Regions from separate parts of the Caballeronia sp. LZ065 genome, predicted to be linked through region 3. Evidence: predicted binding sites of a transcription regulator. Region 3 holds the regulator's gene; each other region holds the start of a gene.
The links. The regulator LexA, encoded in region 3, represses DNA repair genes until DNA is damaged. The targets are predictions, from matches to a motif close to ACTGTATNNNNATACAGT.

Region 1: recA (recombinase RecA) is a predicted target of LexA. The motif match lies at 3,720-3,737, and genes of this name have one in related genera.
Region 2: dinB (DNA polymerase IV) is a predicted target of LexA. The motif match lies at 6,012-6,029, and genes of this name have one in related genera.

The regions. Positions count from the first base shown of each region.
Region 1 is NZ_JARUXV010000001.1:787,693-795,486, forward strand. Features, by position in the region: gene QCE63_RS03710 (MFS transporter) at 1-986, opposite strand, end outside; gene QCE63_RS03715 (sensor histidine kinase N-terminal domain-containing protein) at 1,225-2,805, opposite strand; gene QCE63_RS03720 (response regulator transcription factor) at 2,811-3,545, opposite strand; gene recA (recombinase RecA) at 3,840-4,910, shown strand; gene recX (recombination regulator RecX) at 5,164-6,018, shown strand; gene QCE63_RS03735 (DUF2889 domain-containing protein) at 6,206-6,880, shown strand; gene sucC (ADP-forming succinate--CoA ligase subunit beta) at 6,983-7,794, shown strand, end outside.
Region 2 is NZ_JARUXV010000004.1:100,450-108,243, forward strand. Features, by position in the region: gene QCE63_RS27210 (AAA family ATPase) at 1-148, opposite strand, end outside; gene QCE63_RS27215 (MDR family MFS transporter) at 162-1,691, opposite strand; gene QCE63_RS27220 (HAMP domain-containing sensor histidine kinase) at 2,206-3,561, shown strand; gene QCE63_RS27225 (response regulator transcription factor) at 3,716-4,399, shown strand; gene QCE63_RS27230 (DUF3563 family protein) at 4,429-4,608, opposite strand; gene QCE63_RS27235 (hypothetical protein) at 4,889-5,254, shown strand; gene QCE63_RS27240 (GAF domain-containing protein) at 5,632-5,994, opposite strand; gene dinB (DNA polymerase IV) at 6,133-7,311, shown strand; gene QCE63_RS27250 (TauD/TfdA dioxygenase family protein) at 7,436-7,794, shown strand, end outside.
Region 3 is NZ_JARUXV010000001.1:1,666,502-1,674,295, reverse strand. Features, by position in the region: gene QCE63_RS07725 (sulfate ABC transporter ATP-binding protein) at 1-919, opposite strand, end outside; gene cysW (sulfate ABC transporter permease subunit CysW) at 935-1,843, opposite strand; gene cysT (sulfate ABC transporter permease subunit CysT) at 1,840-2,727, opposite strand; gene QCE63_RS07710 (sulfate ABC transporter substrate-binding protein) at 2,842-3,876, opposite strand; gene lexA (transcriptional repressor LexA) at 4,135-4,812, shown strand; gene QCE63_RS07700 (hypothetical protein) at 5,027-5,356, shown strand; gene QCE63_RS07695 (DUF2939 domain-containing protein) at 5,453-6,055, shown strand; gene QCE63_RS07690 (universal stress protein) at 6,076-6,585, opposite strand; gene nodI (nodulation factor ABC transporter ATP-binding protein NodI) at 6,947-7,794, shown strand, end outside.

The sequences.
Region 1 (7,794 bases), 880 kb from region 3:
GGGAAGAACGAGAGCGCCGCGATCAGGCAGCCGGCCATGATGATCGGCTTGCGTCCGATGCGATCCGAGAGCGAGCCGAAGAACACGAAGAACGGCGTGCCGATCAGGAGCGCCACGGCGACCATGATGTTCGCGCTGGTGCCGTCCACCTTGAGCGTCTGCGTGAGGAAGAACAGCGAATAGAACTGGCCCGTGTACCACACGACCGCCTGGCCCGCCGTCAGGCCGAACAACGCCAGCAGCACGATCTTCAGGTTCTTCCACTCGCCGAACGCTTCGGTGAGCGGCGCCTTCGAGGTCTTGCCTTCGGCCTTGATGCGCTCGAACACCGGCGATTCATGTAGCTTCATCCGGATCCACACCGAAATGGCCAGCAGCAGGATCGACACGAGGAACGGGATGCGCCACGCCCACGCGCCGAACTGTTCTTCCCCAACCGCCGTGCGCACCGCGAGAATCACGATCAGCGAGATGAACAGGCCGAGCGTCGCCGTGGTCTGGATCCACGCCGTCCACGCGCCGCGCTTGTTCGAAGGCGCGTGCTCCGCGACGTAGGTCGCCGCGCCGCCGTACTCGCCGCCGAGCGCCAGGCCCTGCAACAGACGCATCGCGATGAAGATGACCGGCGCCGCGATGCCGATCGTCGCGTAACCCGGCAGGAAGCCGATCAGGAACGTCGACAGGCCCATGATGACGATCGTCACGAGGAACGTGTACTTGCGCCCGACCATGTCGCCGAGCCGCCCGAACACGATCGCGCCGAACGGACGCACCGCGAAGCCCGCCGCGAAGCCGAGCAGGGTGAAGATGAAGCCGGCCGTCGGGTTGACGCCCGAGAAGAAGGTCTTGCTGATGTACACGGCGAGCGAGCCCGCCAGATAGAAGTCGTACCACTCGAACACCGTCCCGAGCGACGAAGCGAAGATGACCTTCTTTTCGTCCGCCGTCATCGGTGCGTGCGAAACGCGCCCCTCAACCGTAGCCATGTACCGCCTCCTGTGCTGATTTGAATTTTTCGAATATATCGGTCCGCGACCTGGCGGCTCCGGTGCAACGATTATTGGAACGAAAACTTACGGCGTTCTGACGCGCGGCGTCAGGCCGTCAGATGCGCTATTGCTGGCTGAACGCCCCGATTTGACGGAATCGTGGTGCAAACGATCGTCTATTTTCGGGCAACGTCGGGCTTCTGACGCCCGAGAAGGGAAGAATCGATCCTGACGGTCAGGGTTTGTCCCGGGCAGGATAAACCCGCTTAAGACTGACCCGCACAAGGGTTCCAGCCAGCCGTGGACTGTCCTGATACACGTGATCCTCGATCGCGAGCGTGCCGCCATGCATCGTCGTGATCTCCTTGACGATCGCAAGCCCCAGCCCGCTGCCGTCGCCTTCGCGCCCGAGAATGCGGTAGAACCGCTCCACCACGCGCCCGCGCTCCGCCGCCGGAATGCCCAGCCCCGAGTCTTCCACTTCGAGATGCACGAGGTCGAGGTGAGCGTCATCCATCCGCACGCGCACGGTGATGCGCCCGCCCGCGGGCGTGTAGCGGATCGCGTTGTCGATCAGGTTCGAGAGCATCTCCCGCAGCATCACGACATTGCCTTCCACCTCCACCGGATGCGGCGGCTCCTCGAAGCCCAGGTCCATGCGCTTGGCGAGCGCAGGCTGCACCCAGTCGCGCACCGCGAGCCGTGCGAGCGTCGTCAGCTCGATGCGCGAGAAAATGCCGCCCGCCGCGCGATTCTCGGCACGCGCCAGCGCCAGCAGTTGCGTGACGAGGCGGGCCGCGTGTTCGGAACTCGTCGCGATCTGCTCCAGCGAGCGCTGCACCTCCGCCGACACCTCCTGGCGCATCGCGAACTCGGCCTGCATGCGCAAGCCCGCGAGCGGCGTCTTCATCTGATGCGCGGCATCGGCGATGAAACGCTTCTGGAACTCCATGTTCTGTTCGAGCCGCGTGAGCAGATCGTTGAACGAGGCGACCAGCGGCGCGATCTCCGGCGGGGCGCGGTCCGCTTCCAGCGGCGAAAGATCGTCCGGACGACGCGCCCGGATGTTCGACTGCAGCGCATGCAGCGGCGCGAGCCCGCGCGACAGGCCGAACCACACCAGGATGATCGCGAGCGGCAGGATCACGAACTGCGGCAGGATCACGCCCTTGATGATGTCGTTGGCGAGCTGGCTGCGCTTGTCGAGCGTCTCGGCGACCTGCACCAGCACCGGCTGGGTGCTGGCCGGATCGCGTCCGGGCGCGAGTCCGGGCAGATCGACCGTGGTGTAGGCGACGCGGATGTCGTTGCCACGCAATACGTCGTCGCGGAATTCGACGATGCCGGGCTGCGGCCGGTCGTCGTCGTGCGGCAGCGGCATGTCGCGGTCGCCGCCGACCAGCTCGCCGCGCGTGCCGAGCACCTGGAAGAACACGCTGTCGATGTTGTCGGCGCGCAGGAAGTCGCGGGTGGCATCGGGCAGGCGCAGCTCCGCGACGCCGTTGACCGGCTGGATCTGCCGCGCCAGCACGTAGGCGTCGGCTTCGAGCGCGCGGTCGAAGGGCCCGTTGGCGATCGACTTGGCAACGAGATAGGTCACCGCGATGCTCATCGGCCAGAGCAGCAGCAGCGGCGCCAGCATCCAGTCGAGAATTTCGCCGAAGAGCGAGCGCGGATGCGCGTGCGTATCGGGTTCGAGTTCGTCGGGCGGCGCGAACGGGTTGGCGTAGCGCGCGTCGCGCAGCGTGTCGGAGTCGGCGGAGGCGTCAGCGGAGGGCTTCGGCGCGCGCGATTCAGTGGAAGCCGACGACGCCATACCGCCTACTTGTAGTGATGGCTGGCGGGCATCGGGTCGGCCGGCGGCTGCGGCCCCGCGCCATTCGACGACGCGCCCGTTTTCTCCAGCGTGTAACCGAGCCCGCGTACCGTGATGATCTTCGCGCCGCTCGGCTCGATCTTCTTGCGCAGCCGGTGCACGTAGACCTCGATGGCGTTGTTGCTGACTTCCTCGCCCCACTCGCACAGATGATTGACGAGCTGTTCCTTCGACACGAGCCGGCCGCTTCGCTGCAGCAGCACTTCGAGCACGCCAAGTTCGCGCGCGGACAAGTCGATGACCTGCTCGCCGATCGTCGCGATGCGCCCGACCTGGTCGAAGCAGAGCGAGCCGTGCTTCACGACCGTCGGGCCGCCGCCGGCGCCGCGCCGCGTCAGCGCCCGCACGCGCGCTTCGAGCTCGTTGAGCGCGAAGGGCTTGGCCATATAGTCATCCGCGCCGAGGTCGAGTCCCTTCACGCGTTCGTCGACGCTGTCGGCGGCGGTGAGGATCAGCACGGGCATCTGCGAATTGCGTGCGCGCAGGCGGCGCAGCACCTCCAGGCCGGGCATCAGCGGCAAGCCGAGATCGAGGATCAGGAGGTCGAAAGTCTGTAGCGAAAGGGCGGTATCCGCCTCGACGCCATGCTTCACATGATCAACGGCATAGCCCGATTGGCGGAGTGATCGGACGAGACCGTCCGCGAGTATGCTGTCGTCTTCGGCAATGAGGATTCGCATCGTCGTGTGCGCCTTGGTACGCCCCATGCGCGGCGAAGCGCAGCGGCATTGCCGGCACCGAATGTCGCCCGGCGCGGCGGTCTCCAGGTGTATTTGCAGTTCTTGCGCAGGGGTGTGCAACTTGCGTGACGCGGAAAAAAAGCTGCGTCGCGGCGCTACCCGCTTGCAAAAACTACTGTTTTTTTATACAGTGTCTGCGTGCGTGTGAAAAGGCCTTTCGAGAAGCTCGTTCGAGCAGCGAAAATGCCCGTGAACACTGCCTCAGACGCCGTTCATCATAGCAAAGGACGATTCATGGAAGAAAGCAAGAAAGGCCCGGCTGGAATGACTGCGGAAAAGAGCAAGGCCCTGGCCGCCGCGCTCGCGCAGATCGAAAAGCAATTCGGCAAAGGGTCGATCATGCGGCTCGGCGCAGGTGAGGCGGTCGAAGACATTCAGGTGGTGTCCACCGGTTCGCTCGGTCTGGACATCGCGCTCGGCGTCGGCGGTTTGCCGCGTGGCCGAGTGGTGGAAATCTACGGTCCGGAATCGTCGGGCAAGACCACGCTCACGCTGCAGGTCGTTGCCGAAATGCAGAAGCTCGGCGGCACGGCGGCCTTCATCGACGCGGAACACGCGCTCGACGTTCAATACGCAGGCAAGCTCGGCGTGAACGTGTCGGAGCTGCTGATCTCGCAGCCGGACACGGGCGAGCAGGCGCTCGAAATTGCGGACGCGCTGGTGCGCTCGGGTTCCATCGACATGATCGTCATCGACTCTGTGGCTGCTCTCGTGCCGAAGGCGGAAATCGAAGGCGAAATGGGCGACTCGCTGCCGGGTCTTCAGGCGCGTCTGATGTCGCAGGCGCTGCGCAAGCTTACCGGCACCATCAAGCGCACGAACTGCCTCGTCATCTTCATTAACCAGATCCGCATGAAGATCGGTGTGATGTTCGGCAATCCGGAAACCACCACCGGCGGCAATGCGCTCAAGTTCTACTCGTCGGTGCGTCTGGATATCCGCCGCATTGGCTCGATCAAGAAGAACGACGAAGTCATCGGCAATGAAACGCGCGTGAAGGTCGTGAAGAACAAGGTCGCGCCGCCGTTCCGCGAAGCCATCTTCGACATCCTGTATGGCGAAGGCATCTCGCGTCAGGGCGAAATCATCGACCTTGGCGTGCAGGCCAAGCTGGTCGACAAGGCCGGTGCCTGGTACAGCTACAACGGCGACCGTATCGGTCAGGGCAAGGACAATGCGCGTGAATTCCTGCGCGAGAATCCGGACATCGCGCGCGAGATCGAGAACAAGATCCGCGAATCGCTGGGCGTGGCTGCAATGGGTGAAGCGGTTGTCGCCAAGGCCGTAGTGGCCGACGAAGAATAAGCGTCGAGCCTGAAGGACGATGCTCAGGCGCCGGCCCGGTTCGAAGGCAAATTCGAAGACGGATTCGAAGGCTGATTCGAAGCTCGGTTCGGCGGATGAGGCTAACGAAGAAGGTGGCGCATCTGTCGATCGCTATGAAAGAAGCAGCGAACGGCGCGGTGCCTCGTCCAAAGGCGCATTCCCACGCGGCGACAAGAAACGCGCCGACGCGAAGAAGTCTTTCGCGTCGGCGCGTCGCGTTTCCGGGGCAAGCATGGGCGGTCGGTCGGACGAGCCGGCTTCGGCATCGGATATCGCGCCTGCATCGGACGCCTCGGACGCTCAATCCAATGCAAGCGACGCAAGCCCTCGCTCAACGCGTCTCGCACACGCTCGCGTCCTGCTGAAGCAGGCTACCGAACAGCCACAGGCTCCGCGTGCCAAGTGCGCACCGGGCTCAGTCGGGCCCGCGTCCGCCCCCCGGTTCGCTCAGCCAGCGCCTCCATCATTCACAGATCCCTTCGACGACGCCGACCCGTTCGAGCCATTCGAGCAATGCGCGCCTGAGGAAGCACCATCGGCCGTGGCGGAAGAAGCGGTGTTCACGCGCACAAGCCAGCGCACACGCAAGACTTCAGTTGCGGAGGCGAACGACCCAAGGCGTCCGAAGCGCTCGTTAAAAGGGCGGGCGCTTGCGGCACTGTCGCGTCGCGAATATAGCCGTGCCGAGTTGTCGCGAAAGTTGAGTCCCTACGTCGGTGAAGCCGATTCCCTCGACGCCGTGCTTGACGAACTGGAGCGCGACGGCTGGCTGTCGAACGAACGCTTCGTGGAAAGCGTCGTGCATCGGCGGGCCGCGCGCATGGGCGGCAGCCGGATCATCGGCGAGTTGAAGCGCCATGCGGTCGGCGAGTCGCTCATCAGCGAGACCGCCGACAAGCTCGCGCAAACCGAGACCGCTCGCGCGCAGGCGGTCTGGGAGAAGAAGTACGGCGCCTTGCCGGAGACGCCCGCGGAACGCGCCAAGCAAGCGCGCTTCCTGGCGGCGCGGGGTTTCTCCGGTGGCACGATCAGCAAGATCCTGAAGGGTGGCGACGAGGACTGGAGCGAAGAGATCGTCGACGACTGAGCGCCGCCGCCCGAGCCTGCATCGCGCCACATGAACCGGCGCACTACACAGCGCACTACACAGCGCACTACCAAGGGCATGACCCAGCGCACGCCAGCCGCATGCGCCAACCCTCAGGGCCATGTCCGGCCGGAAATACCCAATATGCTAAAATCGCACGATTTTCTCCGTACCGGCTCACTCCAGCATGCCTCTCTCGCCTTCCGCTCCCCGACACTTGCGCCATCGACGCGCAATTCGGCTGGAAGCCTTCGAGCGCGAAGATGGTCTGTGGGATATCGAAGCCTGTCTAACCGATGAGAAACCGCGCGACTTCACACTCGCGACGGGCGTCCGGCCGCTCGGCCTGCCGATCCATGAACTCTGGCTGCGCATTACCATCGACCGCAATTGCACCATCGTCGGCGCGGAAGCATCGTCCGACTGGTCGCCCTATGGCGAACTGTGCGCCGAGTCCAACACGGCTTATCGCAAGCTCATCGGCCTCAACCTCCTGCAGAATTTTCGCCGCGAAGCCAATCAGGCGTTGCGCGGCACGGCCGGCTGCACGCATCTCACGGAACTGTGCGGCGTGCTGCCGACCGCGGCCGTCCAGGCCTTCGCGGGCGATGTCTGGAAGATCGAAAACGGCAACCCGTTCAAGCGTGCCGACGCCAGCCAGCCCGACCGCAACGCGCCCGAAGAGCCGCCGTTCCAGCTCGGCCGCTGTCACGCGTTGCGTTTCGACGGTCCCGCGGTCAAGGAACATTACCCGCGCTGGTTCGGCTACACGCCGGCAGAAAAAAAATCCACGGTCGCCATGCAAGATGCAAGCGCGCAAACCAGCGAGCAAGCAGACCCGAAAGACAGGCGGGAGACATAGTTCGCCTCGTGCAGCGCACGCGCTCACGCGGTCGCACGGCATTCAAACAAGAATCGAAGAATCAGCGGTTCAAACACATAGAAGTTCACTCCAACTCTCAGACTGAAGGAATCACGCATGAAGATTCACGAGTACCAGGGTAAGGAAATCCTGCGGAAATTCGGCGTCGCGGTCCCGCGCGGCACACCCGTGTTCTCGGTGGATGATGCGGTCAAGGCCGCGGAAGAGCTGGGCGGCCCGGTTTGGGTCGTCAAGGCGCAGATCCACGCTGGCGGCCGCGGCAAGGGCGGCGGCGTGAAGGTCGCGAAGTCGATCGAACAGGTCCGCGAGTACGCGAACCAGATCCTCGGCATGCAGCTCGTCACACACCAGACCGGCCCGGAAGGCCAGAAGGTGAACCGCCTGCTGATCGAAGAAGGCGCGGACATCAAGAAGGAACTGTACGTCGGCCTCGTGCTGGATCGCGTGACGCAGAAGGTCGTCGTGATGGCGTCGAGCGAAGGCGGCATGGACATCGAGGAAGTCGCGGAAAAGACGCCGGAACTGCTGCACAAGTTCGCCGTCGAGCCGTCGACCGGCCTGCAGGACAAGGACGCGGACGACCTGGCCCGCAAGATCGGCATTCCGGACGCATCGATCCCGCAAGCGCGCGCGATCCTGCAAGGCCTGTACAAGGCGTTCTACGAAACCGACGCATCGCTCGCGGAAATCAATCCGCTGATCGTGACCGGCGACGGCAAGGTGATCGCGCTCGACGCGAAGTTCAACTTCGACGCGAACGCACTGTTCCGCCACCCGGAAATCGTCGCGTACCGCGATCTGGACGAAGAAGATCCGGCTGAAGTCGAAGCGTCGAAGTTCGACCTCGCGTACATCTCGCTCGACGGCAACATCGGCTGTCTGGTGAACGGCGC
Region 2 (7,794 bases), on a different contig from region 3:
TCTCTCCGACCAGGAACGTGACCTTCGGATGCGGCTCCAGCGTGTCCAGCCCGCGCACCGCGGGCAGCGAGAACGGATACGCATCGAACGACGGCGCCTTGTCGCGCAGCAGCGTGATGCGGCTGATGAAGCGGGTCGAGATGACCATCAGTGGCGTCGCGTCAGTGGAACGCCTGGTTTGCCGCGTTCTTCGCCGCGCTTGTTGCATCCGTCGCGCCAACGGCCCCGACCGTCTCGCGCTTTCGGCTCAAATCGATCTTCGGCATGAACAGCATCGACACCACGGCGCCCAGCGCGATCACGAACATCGCCGTGAAGGTCAGGTGCAGCGAATGATGCAGCACGAGGCGAATGTCCTCGTTGGCCGCGAAGTCGCCGGTCACGGAGGTCAGCAACTGCTTGGGCTGATCGGCATGGACGGGCGGCAGGCCGTCCGTGTGCGTGAGTCCGTAGTTCTGCACCGCGCCGAACACGGCCGCGCCGAGCGTGTTGCCGAGATTGCGCGAGAACAGGTTCGAGGCGGTCGCGCTGCCGCGTTCGAGCGGCTGCACGATTTCTTGGATCAGGATCAGGCACGACACGCTCGTAATGCCCATGCCGAAGCCGACGATCGCCGAACCGACGCCCGCCCACACCGGGCTCGATTCCGGTCCCAGAAGCACGAACGGCAGCGAGCCGAGCGGAATGAACACCGGCCCGATCATCAGCAGACGGCGCAGCCCGAAGCGCGTGAAGGTGCGCGACGTGAAGGTCGCGCCGCTCGGCCAGCCAATCATCATCATCGTGAGCGCCAGGCCCGCTTCGACCGGCGTGCGGTGCATCACGCCCTGCACGTACATCGGCAGGAAGGTGGTGAGGCCCATCATCGCCATGCCGGCGAGCACGGTCGCCGCGTTGCTGGCCGCGATCGGACGGTGCGACCACAGGCTGAAAGAGATCATCGGGTCGGCGGCGCGGCGTTCCTGCCAGACGAACAGCACGCAACTCAGCAGCAGCACGGCCAGTTCCACGCCGACGCGCGTATTGCTGGCGTGGCCCGCGTCGGTGAGCGCCATCATCAGCGAGGCGACGGCGGCGGTGAAGAGGAACGCGCCGCCGAAGTCGATCGCCGGACGGTCATGGCGCTTTTCCTCGTGCAGGAAGAACATGAACAGCGCGGCGGCCAGAATGCCGATCGGCACGTTGATCCAGAAGATCCAGGCCCACGAGAACTGGCGGATCAGGAGGCCGCCGACCATTGGCCCGAGCACCGCCGATACCGCCCACACGCTCGCCAGATAGCCCTGCACCTTGCCGCGTTCGCGCGCCGGATAGAGATCGCCGACGACCGTCAGCGCCACCGGCAGGATCGCGCCCGCGCCGACGCCCTGGATCAGCCGGAACACGATCATCGCGGGCATCGACCACGCGAAGCCCGCCAGCACCGAGCCGATCAGGAAGATCACGATGCCCGTGAGCACGGCCGGCTTGCGCCCGAAGATGTCGGAGAGTTTGCCGAACACCACGGTGAGCGCGGTCTGCGTGAGCAGGAACGACGAGAACACCCAGCTGTAGAGATTGAGACCGCCGAGCTGGGTGGCGATCTGCGGCATGGCGGTCGAGACGATGGTGGCCTCGATCGCGACCATGGCCATCGAGGCCATGATGGCGGCAATGACAAGAGGACGAACGGTTTGACGGGACTGTGACATGCGGTGGTCGAAAGACGCGCTGCCCGCCGCGCAACCGATGCCGTTGCGCATGTGCGGGGCTGCACGTGAATGGAAGAGACAGCGGCGATGCTCCGGCCTGTGATTATTCTTGCGATTGGCTTTCGTCCGGAGCGGCGTTGCCGGTGAACGGGCGACCCGTGCAATGTTATCCCGTGCGGGCCGATGCTGCTTGCGCCGGCCGCGAGGGTCGAACGTGCGGTTCGACCCTATGAGACCGGGGCCGCGCTCCTCATTAATCGCTAATTCTTCGCCGCTACGCTGGATTACGTGGATGGATAGTGCTTCCCCCGAGTACTTCCCCAGTCCGTTCACGTTCTCGTAGTCACTCCTCAGCCTTGGCGCCGGCCCCGACGGGCTGGCCCATTTTTTACCGCGGCGCCTGGCGCCTTGGTGTTCTTTTCTACCGGAATCTCCGCGAATGTCGCTTAAAATCGAACCGGCAGAAGCTGCGCCCGCAGGCGCGCCCCGTTCCTTCCGGAGGCGGCAGACTCGCATGATCAAATCGCTGAAAAACCAACTGGTCGTCGCGCTCGGCATCCTCGTGACCGTGATCGGCGTGATCCAGGGCGTGAGTTCCTACAAGCTGAGCCAGGCCGGCACCAACGCGCTGCTCGATACGCGCCTCGTGCAGGTGGCGACGCGCATGCGCGACGGTTTCGCCGAGGGCATTCCCGCCAATCCGTCGCGCGGCAGCCAGGACGACCGCGACGTGGTGGTGGTCGTGTGGAAGCCGGGCGAGACCGTGCCGTTCCGCACCACCGAGCCTTCGCTGCGCTTTCCGCGCGACGCCACTCCCGGCTTCTCCAACGTGACGGCCAACGGCGAGCAATGGCGTATCTATACGCGTCGCGAGCCGACCATGACCATCCAGGTCGCCCAGCGCTCCGCCGTGCGCCACGATCTGACCGAAGAAACCGCCACCCTCGCGCTGTGGCCCACGGTCGTGCTGCTGCCGCTCGTGTGGGTTCTGGTCGCGCTGGTCGTGCGCCGTTCGTTGCGGCAACTGAACGAGCTGGGCCGCGAGGTGCAGGGCGTCGACACGAGTCATCTTCAGCCGCTTTCGCTGGTCGGCGTGCCGACCGAGATCAAGCCCTTCATCGAGTCGATCAACACGATGATCGAGCGCCTCGCGGGCGCCATCGACAAGGAGCGCAAGTTCATCGCCGATGCCGCGCACGAACTCCGCACGCCGCTCACCGCGCTGCAGTTGCAGGCGGACGCTCTGGCGCCGCATATCGCTCCGGGCAACCAGGAGCGCTTCCAGGAACTGCGCCGTGGCATCGCGCGCAGCGGCAAGCTGATCGCGCAGTTGCTGCGCCTCGCGCGCGCGGATGCGGCCGTGAACAGCGCCGCGCCGCTCGCGCGCGTGGATCTGTCGGAAATCGTGACGGGCGCGGTCGCCGATGTCCTGCCGATCGCCATCGCGCGCGGCCTCGATATCGGCGCCGAGGAAATGGTGAGCGCACACGTCCGGGCCATCGAGACGGACATTGGCATGGCGGTGAAGAATCTCGTATCGAACGCGGTGCGCTATACGCCCGACGGCGGCACCATCGACCTGCGCATGCGGCGCGACGGCGAACGGGTATGGATCGACGTGATCGATACCGGCCCGGGCATCGACGAGGCCTTGCTGCCGCGCGTCTTCGACCGCTTCTTTCGGGCCTGTCCGGATATCGAGGGCAGCGGGCTGGGGCTGTCCATCGTCAAGGCGATTGCCGCGCGCTACGGCGGCGACGTCACGCTGCGCAACCGCGATGACGGGCAATCGGGCATTGTCGCGTCGATCGGCTTCGTGACCGAAGCCGTCACGGAAAGCGTGGCCGCGCCTGATTCTGTTTGTGCCTGAACGAGACGGCGCAATTCGCGCCGATTACAATGCATTCGCTGAGGGACACGCGGGGTAAAGGGTCCCGTTGCAATGCGGGCGCGCTACGCGCGTCATTCCTGTCCGCATGGCGGCGCCATGCGGTCCGTTGGGTTTCACGGGGGCGGGGTAGAGCATGCGCATTCTTCTCATCGAAGACGACATCCAGATCGGCACGAGCCTGATGCGGGCCTTGAAGGACGCGGACTATGCCGTCGATTGGGTGCGTGACGGCCAGGCCGGCCGCGAGGCGCTGGGCGCCGCCGACTACACCGTGGTGCTGCTCGATCTCGGCTTGCCGGGCATGAGCGGCATTGAACTGCTGCGGCAGGCGCGCTCGGCCGGCAACGCGACGCCGGTGCTGATCCTCACCGCGCGCGACGATCTCGATACGCGCGTGCAAGGCCTCGATCTCGGCGCCGACGACTATCTGCTCAAGCCCTTCGACATGCCGGAACTGCTCGCGCGCATTCGCGCGGTGCTGCGCCGCAAGGCGGGCTATGCGGTGTCCCGTCTCGGCGACGATTCCATTAACCTCAATCTCGACCAGCGCACGCTCACCTGCGGCGAAACGTCGGGCGTGCTGTCGGCGCGGGAATTCGCGCTGATGCACGCGCTGCTCGAACGTCCCGGCACCATCTTTTCTCGCGACCAGCTGGAAGACCGGCTGTACGGTTGGGGAAAGGAAGTGGAGAGCAACGCCGTGGACGTGCTCATCCATTCCGTGCGCAAGAAGTTCGGCGCGAGCGTGATTCGCAACGTGCGCGGGCTCGGCTGGACCGTGATGCTCGGACAGGCTGGCCGCGAGGACGCGAAGTAGCGCTCGGCGGCGCGCGCCGCGCTGCGGCGTCAGTGGCCGTGATGCCCGACCTCGCCGTAAAAGTGCATGCCGTACGTGTGATCCTGTTCTTCGACCTGCCGCATGCGGCGTTCGAGGTCGGCGAGATCGGTGGATGAGGACAAATAGTCTTCCTGTGCGTCGTGGCTGGAAAAGAAGCTGCCGAGTGACTTCGAGAAACGTTCGAACATGATGGACTCCCGTCGTGATTAACGGCCTGTACCGCGGGCCGACAAGAGCAGATTAGGCCGCGTCCATTAGCGAAGAATGAGCGCGCGCGGGCACGCGCAATGCGCCCTCCATGGCATGCCTGAGCGTTCGCCAGCGCACTGTCGTCGCGGCTGTGCGGCGTGATCGCACTGCCGCGCCGCACCATCCCGTGATATCGTCTTTCATACGGTTTCAAAGCGGGTTTTCAAGCGGAACGCCGCGCGTTTCGCGCATTCGTCGATCGTCTTCGTGAAGGCCGCCATGAACGATGTGCCCCGTACCCTGAGTGCCCGCGACCGCATCGAGTTGCTCTGCTGGCTCACGTGCGGCAGTCTCGGCGCGTTCTACCTGAACGGCGCCTGGCCGGCCGCCTCCTTCCACGTGCAGGCGGCGCACAAGTGGCTGGACCGGCATCAGCGGCTGGCCGACTGGCTGACCATCGCCAAGCTCGCGGCCATCGCGCGGGACATCGCCACCCAACATTGCGCGCTGCTCGAAGCGGACTGGGCGCGCGATGCCGTCGAGGAGATTCTCGACAGCGAAGACCTCAACTATCAGTCGGATGTCGTGCGGCAGGTGTTCGACGATTGCCGCCGGGCGCTCGCGGAGAAGCGGACGCCGGAGTGAGACGCGGCGTGCTCCGATACTGCCGAGCACCTTCCGCGAAAGACCTCGTCCTGCAGGACGCAGCAAAACATTCGCCTTTCCAGGACACGCCGACGGCCGGCAATGTCTCCAGCGGGTCCTGGACCGTCGTCATGGCTAGCCTGCCTTCCCGCCCGCCTGCACTTCGGAATAGCGCGGGAAAACACGTGCGCCAGCGTGCCGTCGTCCCGTTTCACTCAATGCTCCAGTTCGAAGACCGAACGGGACCGGATCGCGCGCCTGATCTTCCTGATGACCGTCCGATGATCCTCGGGAGGAATGTTCCGGCTCAGCCAGGTCGCGCCGTGCTCCGCGATGCTGGCAACCAGCGTTTGTCCGTCAAGAAGCCATAAGTTGCTTCAGTTGGCGCTCATCCGGTAGACGACATCGGAGTTGCCGGCCAGCCAGACGCGCGGCTGCTGTTCGCTGCGGCGAAACGCCCGCTCGGCGAATTTGCGCGTCTCGGCTTCATCGTGACGCGCGATCACGATCGACGCCGTGCTCGTCACGAGCGCGGCCAGTTGCCGGTGGCGATCGTTCAGATGGCGCGACCGCGGATGATACATCGCCATGGTGCCGATGAATGTGCCGGCGGCCGTGTCCACCGGAAAGCTCCAGCATGCGCGATAACCGAAGCGATCATCCCCAAACGCGGGGTTCGTCTCCGTGCAAGGTATAGGCGAGAGGCGTTTCCGGTGAGTGAACCCGCTGCCGCACGGCAGCCTCTCTAGCGCAAATCACTGTATGAATGTACAGTAACGCCATTCCTCGTTTTCGCCGCGCCGCGCAACGCGCACCCCCATGTTCCATGCGTTGAAACCTGTCGTTTGCGCATCGGACGCGGCGCACCGGCCGCGCCGATGAACTCGCAAGCTCCGCATCCGGCGCCGCGCCGCATCGCGCATCTCGACATGGATGCGTTCTTCGCATCGGTGGAGTTGCTGCGCTATCCCGAACTGCGCGGCATGGCGGTGGTGGTGGGCGGCGGCCGCAGCGCCACGCCGGAAACGCTGCCCGACGGCACGCGCCGCTTTCGCCGGCTGCGCGACTACGCGGGGCGGGGCGTCGTCACCACGTCGACGTATGAAGCGCGCAAGTTCGGCGTGTTTTCCGCGATGGGCATGATGAAGGCCGCGCAACTCGCGCCCGACGCCATCCTGCTGCCCACCGATTTCGAGTCGTATCGCCATTACTCGCGGCTCTTCAAGGCGTCCGTCGCCACTTTCACGTCGCAGATCGAGAATCGCGGCATCGACGAAATCTATATCGATGTCGGCGACCTGCCCGGCGAGCCCGCCGAGATCGGCCGCCGCATGAAGGACGCCGTGCACGAAGCCACCGGGTTGACGTGCTCCATCTGCATCGCGCCGAACAAGCTGCTTGCGAAGATCGGCTCCGAACTCGACAAGCCCGACGGCCTCACCATCCTGACGATGGACGACCTGCCCACCCGCATCTGGCCGCTTGCCGCGCGCAAGGTGAACGGCATCGGGCCGAAGGCGAACGAGCGCCTGGCGGCGCTCGGCATCCATACGGTGGGCGACATCGCCGCCGCCGATCCCGGTTTGTTGCAGACGCACTTCGGCGGCACCTACGCGGCGTGGCTCGCCCGCATCGCGCAAGGCGAGGACGACCGGCCCGTGGTCACCCGCTCCACGCCGAAGTCGATGAGCCGCGAAACCACCTTCGAACGCGACTTCCATCCGAAGCAGGATCGCGCGACGCTGTCCGCCGAGTTCACCGCGCTCTGCACGCGCGTTGCCGACGATCTTCAGCGCAAGGGTTATGTCGGCCGCACGGTGGGCATCAAGCTGCGTTTCGACGACTTCCGCACCGTCACGCGCGACCTGACCGTGCCGGTTGCCACGGCGGATCCCGTCGAGATTCGCCGCGCCGCGACCGAATGCCTGAAGCGCATCGCGCTCGAACGGCGTATTCGTCTGCTCGGCGTGCGCGTCAGTGCGCTGGCGGGCCACGACGAGAGCGCGCCCGTAGAACCCACGCAGGTCGAGCTGCCGTTCGACAACCCGGGCGAATGAGCCGGCGCTTCAGGCTTATGACGCGAGCAGATAAGCACATCGCAGATGCTTCGTTGTAGGGCGTCGTGCGGCACGCTAGATTATTCGCTTCCCCGAAGTGACCGATGAAGTGACCGACTCGACCGTGACGACCCTCACCGCTTCCCAAGACGCCGACATTCAAGCATCCGCTGCCGATCAACCCATCGAGATCCATCCGTTCGATGCCCCGCTCGGCGCCGAAGTGCTCGGCCTCGATCTGTCGCGGCCGCTGTCGGCAGCCGACTTCGCGCGCATCCATCGCGCGCACCTGGACTACCACGTACTCGTGTTCCGCGACCAGCGCATCACGCCGGACGAGCAGGTGGCATTCAGCAAGCGCTTCGGGCCGTTGCAGATCCACGTGCTGCATCAGTTCGGGCTCGCAGGCCATCCGGAAGTGCTGATCGTCTCGAACATCACTGAGAACGGCAAGCCGATCGGCCTCGGCGATGCGGGCCATTT
Region 3 (7,794 bases):
CCGAGCCGCCAAGCGTCACGACGCGCCGCACGCCAACCGTGATGCCGTCGCGATGCGCGCCGTCCGCCGGATACAGCGCGAGATCGTGCGGCCGCACGTAGGCCAGCGCGCGGCCGCTGAAATGGGCCTCCGCGGCGATCGGGCTGGCGGCGCCGTCGACGGTGAAGCCGTTGCCATCGACCTGCCCTTGCAGGCGGTTCGCCGCACCGAGGAACTCGTAGACGAACGAAGTCTGCGGATGATCGTACACGTCCTGCGGGCTGCCGACCTGCTCCACATGGCCGTGATTCATCACGACGATGCGGTCGGCCACTTCCAGCGCCTCTTCCTGGTCGTGCGTGACGAACAGCGTCGAGATATGCAGGTCGTCATGCAGACGCCGCAGCCAGCTGCGCAGTTCCTTGCGCACCTTGGCATCGAGCGCGCCGAACGGTTCGTCGAGCAGCAACACCTTCGGCTCGACGGCCAGCGCCCGCGCCAAGGCAATGCGCTGCCGCTGTCCGCCCGACAGCTCGGAAGGAAAGCGTTCCGCGAGCCAGTCGAGCTGCACGAGCTTGAGCAGTTCATGCACCTTCTCGCGGATCACGGCCTCGCTCGGCCGCTCGCGGCGCGGCTTCACGCGCAGGCCGAACGCGACGTTCTCGAACACCGTCATGTGACGGAACAGCGCGTAATGCTGGAACACGAAACCGACCTGGCGCTCGCGGGCACCCACTTCCGCGACGTCCTCGCCGTGCAGCACGACCTGGCCCGCATCGGCGAATTCGAGGCCGGCGATGACCCGCAGCAGCGTGGTCTTGCCGCAGCCCGACGGCCCGAGCAGCGCGACCAGTTCGCCGGCGGGAAAGTCCAGCGAGACCTGGTCGAGCGCGGTGAAATCGCCGAAGCGTTTTTGCAGATTGCGAACGATGATGCTCATGATGATGTCGGCCTGTCAGTTCTGTGCGGGGGCGGTGGCGGAGGCTTTGGCTTCGCTCACGGACTGCGTCATGCGCCGCTCCGCGAGGAGCTTGAGCGCGAGCGTCACGAGCGCGAGCAGCGCAAGCAGCGACGCCACCGCGAACGCTGCCGAGAAGTTGTATTCGTTGTAGAGAATTTCGACGTGCAGCGGCATGGTGTCGGTCTGGCCGCGAATGTGGCCGGAAACCACCGAGACGGCGCCGAACTCGCCCATGGCGCGCGCGTTGCAAAGGATCACGCCGTACAGCAGGCCCCATTTCACGTTGGGCAAGGTCACGCGACGGAAGATCTGCCAGCCCGATGCGCCCAGCACGTGCGCCGCTTCTTCTTCGTCGTTGCCCTGTGCCTGCATCAGCGGGATCAGTTCGCGCGCGACGAACGGGAACGTGACGAAGATCGTCGCGAGCACGATGCCCGGCACCGCGAAGATGATCTGCACGTCGTGCGCGGCGAGCCACGGACCGAACCAGCCTTGGGCGCCGAACATCAGCACGTAGATGAGGCCGGAGATCACCGGCGACACCGAGAACGGCAGATCGATCAACGTGGTGAGCAGCGCCTTGCCGCGAAACTCGAACTTCGCGATGGCCCACGAAGCCGCCAGCCCGAACACGAGATTGAGCGGCACGGCGATCGCGGCGGTCAGGAGCGTCAGCTGGATCGCGGACCAGGCATCCGGGTCCTTCAGAGACTCGAAGTAGTAGTCGAGGCCCTTGGCGAAGGCCTGCGCGAACACGGCCGCGAGCGGCACGACGAGAAAGAACGCCAGGAACGCGAGCGCGATGCCCGTGAGCAGCCAGCGCACCGCGCGCGGTTCGGTGACGGGATTGAGCGTGTGCGTGTCACGCTGCGATGTGGTTTGCAATGGCAGGACCTTGCTCATGCCGGTTCTCCTGCCGTCGCCTGCGTAACATGCACCGGCGCGGCGCCGGTCTTGCTCGTGCGCCGTTGCAGGAACCACTGCAAGGTGTTGATGAGCAGCAGCATCAGGAACGACACGCACAGCATCACGACGGCGAGCGCGGTGGCGCCGGCATAGTCGTATTGTTCGAGCTTCGTGATGATGAGGAGCGACGTGATCTCAGACTTCATCGGCACGTTGCCGGCGATGAAAATCACCGAGCCGTATTCGCCGAGCGCACGCGCGAACGCCAGCGCGAAGCCCGTCAGCAGCGCCGGCAACAACGACGGCAGCACCACCCGGCGGAACGTCAGCCAGCGCGATGCGCCGAGGCATGCGGCGGCTTCTTCCTGCTCGCGCTCGAAGTCCTCCAGCACCGGCTGCACCGTGCGCACGACGAACGGCAAGCCGATGAACGTCAGCGCGACCAGCACGCCAAGCGGCGTGAACGCAACCTTGATGCCGAGCGGCGCGAGATACTGGCCCACCCAGCCGTTGCTCGCATAGACCGCGGCGAGCGAAATGCCCGCCACCGACGTGGGCAGCGCGAACGGCAGGTCGACGATGGCATCGACGATGCGCTTGAATGGGAACGTGTAGCGCACCAGCACCCACGCGACGAGAAAGCCGAACACGGCGTTGATGAGCGCGCCGCCGAGGGCCGCGCTGAAGGTCAGCCGGTACGAGGCCAGCACGCGCGGCGACGTGACCGCGCGCACGAACTGGGCCCAGTCGAGCGTCGCGGTCTTCGCGAAGGTGGCCGCAAGCGGAATCAGCACCACGAGGCTCAGGTAAGCCAGCGTGATGCCGAGGGTCAGGCCGAAACCGGGCAAGGCGCTCGGTTTCCTGAATGTGAAGGTCGTCATCCTTGAGTCTTCCTTTTGCGCCGGGGGAGGCGCGTGCTGCCGGGGTACTGCTTGAGGGGTACTGCTTGAGCGACGCGCGGCGTCATGGGTGCGCCGCGTCGTCGGAACCTGTCCTTACTGCGGCTGATAGATCGAGTCGAACACGCCGCCGTCGGCAAAGTGCGTCTTCTGCGCCTTGGCCCAGCCGCCGAACGTGTCGTCGATGGTGTAGAGCTTCAGCTTCGGAAACTGTTTCGTGAGGTCGGCCGGCACCGTCTTCGAACGCGGACGATAGAAATTGCGTGCGGCAATCTGCTGGCCTTCGTCGCTATACAGATACTTGAGATACGCCTCGGCGAGCTTGCGCGTGCCGTGCTTGTCGACGACCTTGTCCACCACCGCGACCGGCGGCTCCGCCAGGATGCTCACCGAAGGCACTACGATCTCGAACTTGTCCGGACCAAACTCCTTCAGCGACAGGAACGCCTCGTTTTCCCACGCGATCAGCACGTCGCCCTGGCCGCGCTGCACGAAACTTGTCGTCGCGCCGCGCGCGCCGGAATCGAGCACGCCCGCGTTCTTGTAGAGCTTCGTCACGAAATCCTTCGCGGTCTGCTCGTTGCCGCCCGGCTTGTGCTGCGCATACGCCCACGCGGCCAGATAGTTCCAGCGCGCGCCGCCCGAAGTCTTCGGATTCGGCGTGACGATCGACACGCCCGGCTTCGCCAGGTCGTCCCAGTCCTTGATGTGCTTTGGATTGCCCTTGCGCACCAGGAACACGATGGTCGAGGTGTACGGCGAGGCATTGTCCGGCAGGCGCTTCTGCCAGTCCGCATTGACGAGGCCCTTGCCCGCGAGCGCGTCGATGTCATACGCCAGCGCGAGCGTGACGACGTCGGCCTGCAGACCGTCGAGGACCGCACGGGCCTGGCCGCCGGACCCGCCGTGCGACTGCTTGAAGGTGACGGTCTCGCCCGTCTCGGCCTTCCACTTCTTCGCGAAGGCCTGATTGAAGTCCTGATAGAGCTCGCGCGTCGGATCGTAGGACACATTCAGGAACGATGTCTCCGCGCTCGCGGACGCAGCCATGCCGATGCCCGCCGCCGTCAACGCCGCCGCCGCGAGCAGGCGGCGCGCGCCCTGCCCCAAACCCCATTTCAAGCTTTGCATTCCCCGTTCTCCGTCTTATCGAATTGACGGAATCAGTCTAACGATGCGTCTATATGATTAGAAATAATCGTTTCTCACTTTTTTATACGTAAAACTGCTAAGAAGCTTATTCCTGTGCATGGGAAGCCGCTCCGGCCGCACATCGAGCGCGCCGGGGGCCCGCACGGCCGAACTTAAAGTAAAGCTTGAAAAGCGCCGAATACTGTATAAAAATACAGTCACCTGTCCATCCATACAGTGTCCGAGGGGTCCGAGCCAGTGAACAAGACATCCAAACTCACCGCGCGGCAGCAGCAGGTGTTCGAGCTGATCCAGCGTGCGATCGAGCGTACGGGCTTCCCGCCCACACGCGCCGAGATCGCCGCCGAACTCGGCTTCAGTTCGGCCAACTCGGCCGAGGAACATCTGCGGGCGCTCGCGCGCAAGGGCGTGATCGAGCTCGCGGCGGGCTCGTCACGCGGCATCCGGCTGCTGGCCGAGTCAGCGCGCATCGAGCGGCTGGAAGACCTGCCGCATCAGTTCACGCTGCCGCATGCGAGCATCATGCAGCTCTCGCTGCCGCTGGTCGGCCGGGTCGCGGCCGGTAGTCCCATCCTCGCGCAGGAGCACATCTCTCAGCACTACGCCTGCGACCCCGCGCTGTTTTCGAGCAAGCCGGACTACTTGCTGAAGGTGCGCGGACTGTCCATGCGCGACGCGGGCATTCTCGACGGCGACCTGCTCGCCGTGCAGAAGCGCACCGAGGCGAAGGACGGGCAGATCGTCGTCGCGCGTCTGGGCGACGACGTGACGGTGAAGCGCTGGAAGCGTCATCGCGACGGCGTCGAACTGATCGCCGAGAATCCGGACTACGAGAACATTTTCGTGCGCTCCGGCACCGGCGAATTCGCGCTCGAAGGCATTGCGGTCGGCCTGATTCGTTCCGGCGAGTTCTGACATCCCGGCATCAAGCGTTGGTGAGGCCAAGACTCGCAAAAGATTCGAAATTTTGATGTCCCGCTTGTCTTAAAGAGACAATAAATGTCCTGGACAAAGCGGAATATCACCTCACCAACCGCAGCAACGCTCACTCGGGCGTTCAACCGAAAACCAGCATGACGGCCACCGTTCGCGGCGCGCTGCTGTGCGTCCTATCGTCTGGAGAGTCACCATGGAACGTTTCGCCCGCTTGTTGCCCTTCCGCCAATTCGACCGTCTGCGCCATCTGCGCACGCTGATTTCGTGCGGCATGCCGCGCGCCGAAGCCACGCCGGATCTCTTCGAGACGGACATGCCCGCACTGCCGTCGCGTCAGCCCGCTTTTGCGCGGGTTTCGCTGAACAGCGCCGTGCACGCGGAAGCGGCGGAACGCGCACCGGTGCGCGTTTATCGTGGACAATCCCGCGTGATTCTCGTTGGCAAGATCGACGAAGTGTCGCGCATGCTCGACCGCTGCATCGCGGAGGAAAGCGCAGGGCTGGCGGGCGGAATCCTGGCGTAAGCGGGTCCGGCAGTCGCTGAATTCTGGTTCGAGGGATTTATCGGGTGCATGCGCGGTCAATCGGGATTCACGTTCCGCACGAGGCCTTTCCGTCGCATGTCCCGCACGACCCGCTTCACCCTGACCACGCTCGTCGTCCTGATCGTCATCGGACTGTTGGGCTATATCTATGCATCGCCGTATATCGCGCTAAATCGCCTCAAGCGCGCCGCCGATGCGCGCGACGCGCAGACAGTCAACCAATATGTCGATTATCCCGCGCTGCGCGCGAGCCTCAAGGAACAAGTCGCTGCCTTGCTCACACGGCGCGTGGACATCCAGAAGAGCGGCAATCCGCTCGCGATCATCGGGGCGATGATCGGCGCGGCGGTGGTCGGTCCGCTGGTGGATACCTACGCAACACCTGACGGCGTCGCGGCCATTCTCAACGGCATCCCGCCGCGCGGCACACCCGGCGAACGTCCGTCGCCGGCCGGAACGAACGAGGCGGCGATATCATCGGGAGCGCCCGCATCGGGCAACATCGCTCCGCCGCCCGAAGCGGTGCCGCAACCGCCCGCCACGACCGCGGGCTATCAAGGCTTGAGCACTTTCGTCGTGACCTATCAGCACGGCGCAGGCGACGCCCGCTACTCAGCCATCTTTCACCGCGATGGCCTCGTGTCGTGGAAGCTCGTTGCGGTGAACCTGAACGGCTGAAGCCGCGGGTAGAGCGTCCGTCAGGCGCCCGCTTCGGCCTTGGCCGGCCGGGCCGCCATGGCGGCGTCTTCTTCCGCCTCGGTCGATTCACCCGCCTGACACACAGCGACCAGAATGCTGCACTTCACGCGGTCGAGCAGCGGCGTGTTCCCCGCGCCCATCCACCAGCGCGCGAGCCCATTGCGGCAACGGTGCCCGACGACCACCAGATCCACGTTCAACTGATCGGCGAGCGCCGCGATCTCGTCGATCGGATGGCCGAACGCGAAGTGTCCCTGCGCCGCCAGGCCGCGTTCGCGCAACCAGTCCACGCCTTCCTGGAGGATGTCGCGGGCGGCATCCTCGAAGCGGCCGCAGGCCATGTCGGTCAGCAGCCCGGCGCTCTGCGCAATGCTTGAGCGCATGTCGACGACGGCCAGAATGTGCGTCTCCGCCTTCAGGTCGAGCGCGAGATTCGCGCCCTGACGCAGCGCCTTGCGGCCCTCTCTGGAGCCGTCATAGCACAGCAGGATTTTTCGATAGCTATCCATCTTGACCTCCCTGGCCAGACTTGCCCTTCGCGCCGGCGCTCCGGATCGGAACGAGGCAGGTGAAGGCAATGCGATTTCCCGTAGTGTCGCGTCTTCATCATCGTGTGTCGCTCAAGGCGTCACAACGGTGGAAAACGCTAACCGGACGCTTATGCCGTTCATGCAAGCTGGCGTCGTGCCAGCCGTGCAACATCCTTGCCCGACAAGCCTCGAACGGTACAGACGGAATCAGCCACGCGGTCCACGCACGGATTCGAAACGGGCTTGCCGCTCGCGACGGCGCGTCGAGCGCCAAGCTGGTGCATTGGATTACACTAGCCCGCTGGATTTCCCATCGCTTTTCTTCGCGCAACACCAATGCATGACTGATCAAACATTGCAGCAGCCATCGCGTGCCGGCCTTCACGATGACATCAGCGCCAGTGCACCCGCCATCGAGTTCAGCGAGGTCAGGAAGCACTACGGCGCGCGCACCGTAGTGGACGGCCTCTCTTTCGACGTGCGCCCCGGCGAGTGCTTCGGCCTGCTCGGCCCGAACGGCGCCGGCAAGACCACGACGCTCAAGATGCTGCTCGGCATCACGTCGCCGGACAGCGGCTCGATCCGGCTCGTCGGCGAACCTGTTCCGGCGCGCGCCCGCTTCGCTCGCGAACGCGTGGGCGTAGTGCCGCAGTTCGACAACCTCGATCCCGATTTCACCGTCCGCGAAAACCTCGTCGTGTTCGGCCGTTACTTCGGGCTGAAGGGTGCGCGCATGGACGCACTCGTCCCGTCGCTGCTCGAATTCGCGCGGCTGGAGAGCAAGGCCGATGCGCGTGTCGGCGAACTCTCGGGCGGCATGAAGCGGCGCCTTACACTTGCGCGCGCACTCGTCAACGACCCCGACGTGCTCGTGATGGACGAACCGACCACCGGTCTCGATCCGCAAGCGCGCCATCTGATCTGGGAACGGCTGCGCTCCCTGCTCGCGCGCGGCAAGACCATCCTGCTGACCACGCATTTCATGGAAGAAGCGGAGCGTCTGTGCAACCGTCTGTGCGTGATCGAGGAAGGACGCAAGATCGCCGAAGGCAGGCCGGCCGAACTGATCGAATCGGTGATCGGCTCGGACGTGATCGAGATCTACGGACCGGATCCGAAAGCGCTCGCCGCCGAACTTGAACCGCTCGTCGCGCGCATGGAAGTGAGCGGCGAGACGCTGTTCTGCTA